Linked DNA regions of Arachidicoccus terrestris. Each later gene encodes a partner of the first gene's protein in a complex. Links are inferred from orthologs where the notes say so. Each region holds a gene or a part of one and is shown on either strand. Other genes may lie near its edges. The genes, in order: groL and metK.

Region 1 (3,211 bases):
CGATGTCTATATACGCTTCCCCCAATTATGGGACAGCGGGCCTGTTCATCGATATGCCAAATATGCAATTTTGTCACACTTCTCGCCCTGAAACTTGCAAAGTGACAAGTTTTACCCGTCAAAATGAGCCTCTTGTCAGTTTTTGACCGCCATTAAATGAAATTTTGACCCATTCTCCTGCCATGGCAATAAAATTGCTAACCAGTAGTTGTTTGAAAAAATATTCTAACCATAAACCATTAAATACTTTTTCTATGGCAAAAAAATTAAACATAACCCCACTGCATGACAGGGTTATCATTCAGCCAGCAGCGGCCGAAACCAAAAGTGCCGGCGGAATCATTATTCCTGATACAGCAAAAGAAAAACCTCAGCGTGGAACAGTAGTCGCTGTCGGAACAGGCAAAAAAGATGAGCCTTTGACAGTTAAAGCCGGCGATGCAGTTTTATATGGCAAATATGCTGGCCAGGAAATTGAATTCGAAGGCAAGCAGTACCTGATCATGCGTGAGAGCGATATCGTTGCGATCGTTTAATCTTCTTTAAAAATAATTCGTAAACAATAAAGTTTAATATAGTATTATGGCAAAACAGATCTTTTTTGATATAGACGCCAGAAATAAGATGAAAAAAGGCGTTGATACCCTGGCCAACGCAGTAAAAGTAACCCTGGGCCCCAAAGGCCGTAACGTGGTTATTGAAAAGAAATTCGGTGCTCCTTCCGTTACTAAAGACGGTGTTACCGTTGCAAAAGAAGTGGAATTAGAAGACGCTATCGAAAATATGGGTGCACAGATGGTAAAAGAAGTAGCTTCCAAAACTGCGGATATCGCAGGTGATGGTACGACTACCGCTACCGTTCTGGCACAAGCCATTATTGGAGAAGGCCTCAAAAACGTTGCTGCCGGCGCTAACCCAATGGACCTGAAACGCGGTATTGACAAAGCCGTAGGTAAAATCGTAGAAAACCTGCGTTCTCAATCCCAGACAGTAGGCAACGACAGTAAAAAAATAGAACAGGTTGCGGCTATTTCTGCCAATAATGACAATGAAATCGGCAAACTGATCGCTCAGGCCTTTTCTAAAGTAGGAAAAGAAGGTGTGATCACTGTTGAAGAAGCAAAAGGTACAGAGACCACTGTAGATGTGGTAGAAGGTATGCAGTTTGACCGTGGTTATATCTCTGCTTATTTTGTGACCAATACAGAGAAAATGGAAGTAGAGTTAGAAAACCCTTACATCCTGATCTTTGACAAGAAAATCTCTAATCTGAAAGAGATCCTGCCTTTGCTGGAAAAAATCGTTCAGTCTTCCGCTTCTCTGCTGATCATCGCAGAAGATCTGGAAGGTGAAGCGCTTTCTACACTGGTGGTAAATAAATTACGGGGTCAGCTGAAAGTGGCTGCTGTAAAAGCTCCGGGATTCGGTGACCGCAGAAAAGAAATGTTGCAGGATATCGCTGTATTAACCGGCGGTACCGTAATCAGCGAAGAACAGGGCTTCACGCTGGAAAACGCTGACCTGCCTGCTATGGGCCGCGCTGCTTCCGTTACCATAAATAAAGATAATACCACTATCGTTAACGGTAAAGGCAAAAAAGCAGATATCCAGGCCAGAGTGGCTCAGATCAAATCTCAGCTGGCTAGCTCTACTTCTGACTATGATAAGGAAAAATTACAGGAACGCCTGGCTAAATTGGCCGGTGGTGTAGCTGTTCTTTATGTAGGCGCTGCTACTGAAGTAGAAATGAAAGAAAAGAAAGACCGCGTTGACGATGCCCTGCACGCAACCCGTGCGGCTGTGGAAGAAGGTATCGTACCCGGTGGTGGTGTCGCCTATATCCGTGCTACTGCCGCTCTGGAAAAATTCAAAGGCCTCAACGCTGACGAAACAACCGGTATCGCCATCATTAAACGTGCCATCGAAGAACCTATCCGCCAGATTGTTAAGAACTCCGGCGTAGAAGGATCTATCGTCGTACAGACCATTAAAGAAGGCAAAGCCGATTTCGGTTTTAACGCGCGTACTGAAGTATTCGAGCCTTTACTGAAGGCAGGGGTGATCGATCCGACCAAAGTAACACGCATCGCTCTGGAAAATGCCGCATCTATTGCCGGTATGCTCCTGACCACAGAATGTGTTATTGCCGACAAGCCAGAGCCTAAAGCCGCGGCACCGGCTATGCCTGATCCATCCATGGGTATGGGCTACTAATTTCAAAAAACACTAATATCGAAGGGCTGTTCTGAAGAAATTTAAGGACAGCCCTTTTTCTATCTTGCCGATCGAGAAATTGTCCCGGCCCGTCCGTCTCGTTCTATTCTATTTTTCTTCGGGATCTTCACGTCTGTCCAACACAATAAACAAATTACAATAAGCGTTTTTAAACAACAAATACCACTGAATGGCGGTATTTCTGGGCAAATAAGGTATTGCAGCATTCAACAATTAAACAAAATCACAGCTGCTTCAATGCAGTAGACCCTCTTATATGACTGGACATAAAACGCATTTATTATTACCTTTCCTATTGATACTGATTGGCTTGGGGAGCTGTAAAACAAAAAACATCGGGGCCTCTGCTTCTGATGACGGCGTCGTGCATGGCATTAAATATGAAAAAGGCCCAAAAGGGATGGATCTTCCTTCTAATATGGTCTATGTACCCACTGGTTCATTTACGCTTGGAAGTAATGAAACAGCAGGAGCAGGAACAGCAAGCGTATCCGTCAATGGTTTCTGGATGGATAAGTACGAGGTCACCAACGCACAATACCACCAATTCGTAAATTGGGTGAGGGATTCTACTGCTGCTACCATACTGGGCTATGTCCATGTTTCTCAGGAAGGTGATACATCTGTAGATTGGTCCAAAGCTAAAAAGATCAATTACGCCGATGAAGATATCCAGGAAAGGCTCAGCAGACTGATGCTGCCTTCCCAGGATTTATTGAATAACCAACCTGAACTGGACCCTTCCAAATTAATCTACAGAGCTAAAGGGTATGATTTTAATGCGGCAGCCCATCATCCAGACCAGCCCAGAAAGAATTTTATTTATAGTTATGATGTGCCTATTTATCCGGACACACTGGCATGGATCAAAGATTTTGACTACTCATATAACGTTTCTATGGCAAGGGACTATTTTGAGAATCCCGCCTATGCCCAATACCCCGTTGTAGGCGTCAATTGGCGCCAGGCGACCGCA
Region 2 (3,173 bases), 1.9 Mb from region 1 along the record:
TGAATATAAGACTGACAGTACCTTCCTGTTGGCTTTCAAAGGTTTTCAGATCGTTCCGGAAAATAAAGGGAATGCATTATTGCCGATTATTCTAAGTGGTACCAATACCAAATTGGCCATTTATTATACGTATATTAATAGAGACGGTTCAGGAAAAGACACCACGGTCGCTTATTTCAGGCCTTCGGCCAGCTCCGCCAGTTCTAATTATATTCAAAAAGACAGAACGGGTACACCACTTGAGGGAACTTTGCCGATGGGGGATACCACTGTCAGCGACCCGTATCTTTATTTTGAGGCTACCCCGGGTGTTTATTCCCGCGTGAAACTGCCTGACCTTGAAAAATTCCCCGCATCTTTAGTGTATAAGGCAGAACTGATCCTGCATGGAGATAATGATCAAAATGATGCTGCGGGCAATCTTCTTGAACCACCAAACCTTTTTGTGGCTGCTTTTGATTCTGCGAATCATCGCAGAGAGAATTTGACAGGCGATGTTTCTCCGACGACGTTAAGCACAGGCCTGAGCTATTACTATGCGACGGATGCTTCCTCTATTAGCAGCTTAGGCAGTTACCCTGTCAAAGTGCCGGATCCGGATCAGGTAGTAGATTCTATCTACAGATACCAGCTTCGTATTACTCATTATGTACAAAATGTAATATTGGGTAAAACCACCAACAAACCGCTGGATATATACAGCCCTGGTAGTGGGGACACACTTTATGCACCTTCACTGGGCCAGTATATCAGTATTGGGACTTCCACCTCCAGTGGTTCGCTGTTGCCTCTCAACTATCCTTCAATAGGTCATATCCGGGTGAAAGGTCCCGCAAATTCTACGCGTAAATTACAATTGCATATTGTATATTCGCCAATCAAAGAGTAGTTATTATTTTTAATTGACCTAAAAACAATATTGAAGATGCCTTATTTATTCACTTCTGAGAGTGTATCAGAAGGACATCCGGATAAAGTGGCCGATCAGATTTCTGATGCCCTAATTGATAATTTTCTGGCTTTTGATCCTAATAGTAAAGTGGCTTGCGAAACTTTGGTGACTACCGGACAGGTAGTTCTGGCAGGTGAGGTAAAGTCCCGCGCTTATCTGGACGTACAGGAAATTGCAAGAGGTGTTATTCGTAAAATCGGGTATACCAAGAGTGATTACATGTTTGAAGCAAACAGCTGTGGTGTGCTCTCTGCTATCCACGAACAATCAGCAGATATCAATCAGGGGGTTGACCGAAAGAAAAAAGAAGACCAGGGAGCAGGTGATCAGGGAATGATGTTCGGGTATGCGACCAATGAAACTGAAAACTACATGCCGCTCGCATTGGATCTTGCCCATTCGCTACTTATTGAACTGGCCGCTCTGCGCAGAGAAAACAAAGCTATTAAATACCTTCGTCCTGACGCTAAAAGCCAGGTTACACTGGAGTATGACGATAATAACAAACCTGTTCGGATAGACTCCATTGTGATCTCTACCCAGCATGATGATTTTGATACTGAAGCCAAGATGCTGGTTAAAATAGAAAAAGATATCAAAACCATTTTGATCCCAAGGATGATCAAAAAATATCCGGCCTATAAGCATTTTTTTAACGGGAATATCAAATATCATATCAATCCAACCGGAAAGTTTGTGATCGGAGGTCCACATGGAGATACCGGTCTTACAGGCCGTAAGATCATCGTGGATACCTATGGTGGCAAAGGTGCACATGGCGGTGGAGCCTTCAGTGGGAAGGACCCAAGCAAGGTAGACCGTTCTGCAGCCTATGCAACCCGCCATATAGCAAAAAATCTCGTTGCTGCTGGTATAGCAGATGAAGTGCTGGTGCAGGTATCTTATGCAATTGGGGTCGCGGCACCGATGGGAGTATACGTCAATACAAATGGGACGGCTAATGTTGAATTAACAGATGGAGAGATATCTAAAATAGTGGAAGGGATCTTTGATATGCGCCCTTATTTTATTGAGACCCGCCTAAAACTCAGAAACCCGATATACAGTGAGACGGCTGCCTACGGACATATGGGCAGGCAAACAGAAACTGTTACCAAAGAATTTACTTCCCCCGATGGTAAAAAGGTTAAAAAGAAAGTAGAATTATTTACCTGGGAGAAGCTTGACTATGTCAGCAAAGTAAAGAAAGCGTTTAAAATTAAATAGCAAGGTTGTCGTTACAGACAATGCAGGCTTAAAAATAAGAACCGGTGTTCTTCAGCAATTATTCTGAAAGCACCGGTTTTTTTGTATTTTCGCACGAAGTAAGACTGCCGTGAACAGGCTGAATCTGATTAATCTGACATTATGCATGTATATCGTGATATACAAAATTTACCGCCTATAAAAAATGCCGTCATTACGATTGGCACCTTTGATGGCGTGCATCTGGGCCATCAGAAAATAATCGATCAATTAAAAATGGAAGCGGCTAAGATAGACGGAGAAACAGTAATCGTCACCTTCTATCCGCACCCGAGAAAAATAGTACATAAAGAACAATCTCCTTTACTGTTACTGACAACCTTATCAGAGAAGTTACATTTATTGGAGTCATATGGAATTGATCATGTTGTGGTGGTACCTTTTAATAAAGATTTTGCCAGTCAGACTGCAGCGTCCTACGTGGAGGATTTTCTGATTGCAAAACTTCATCCTAAAGTGGTCATTATCGGATATGATCATAAGTTCGGGAAAGACCGCAAGGGAGATTATACGACCCTGGAGCACTACGGTAAGGTGCATCAGTTTGCCGTCCTGGAAATACCCGGAAAGGTACTGGATGAAGTGACCATCAGCTCCACTGCTGTCAGAGGTGCCATTAAAGGAGGTGATGTTGGAAAGGCACTGGACTTACTGGGCCATCCTTATACACTCTCCGGTCAGGTCGTAAAGGGCAATCAGTTGGGCCGCAAAATAGGTTATCCGACTGCTAATATTCATGTGCCTGAGGCAGATAAATTATTACCTGCAAATGGTGTGTATGCGGTGCTGGTCAGAACGGAAGACGATAAGACCTTTAAGGGAATGCTCAATATTGGGATCAGGCCGACAATTGGTGAAAGCCCTCTTACAATTGAGGTGAATATTTTTGATTTTAATCAGGATATCTATGGTCAGCATTTGACCGTCGAATTTATTGCAAGGCTTCGGGATGAAT

What was found.
Region 2: the proteins of groL (region 1) and metK are in contact, whole or in part, in a cryo-EM structure (PDB 8P4O), measured with the Escherichia coli proteins. The link is inferred for Arachidicoccus terrestris from one-to-one orthologs.

What each region holds. Positions count from the first base shown.
Region 1 is NZ_CP083387.1:3,270,894-3,274,104, reverse strand. Bases 23-2,898 are described here. They hold groL (chaperonin GroEL), read left to right. Parts: upstream 23-582; coding sequence 583-2,214; downstream 2,215-2,898. Other genes in these bases: porK (T9SS ring complex lipoprotein PorK/GldK), read left to right, coding at 2,492-2,898; K9M52_RS12755 (co-chaperone GroES), read left to right, coding at 255-536. Outside these bases: more of porK, read left to right, coding at 2,899-3,211.
Region 2 is NZ_CP083387.1:1,323,309-1,326,481, reverse strand. The notes cover bases 215-3,052. They hold metK (methionine adenosyltransferase), read left to right. Parts: upstream 215-925; coding sequence 926-2,179; downstream 2,180-3,052. Other genes in these bases: K9M52_RS05300 (bifunctional riboflavin kinase/FAD synthetase), read left to right, coding at 2,321-3,052; K9M52_RS05310 (DUF4270 family protein), read left to right, coding at 215-889. In the rest of the region: more of K9M52_RS05310, read left to right, coding at 1-214; more of K9M52_RS05300, read left to right, coding at 3,053-3,173. UniProt on the Escherichia coli protein: Catalyzes the formation of S-adenosylmethionine (AdoMet) from methionine and ATP.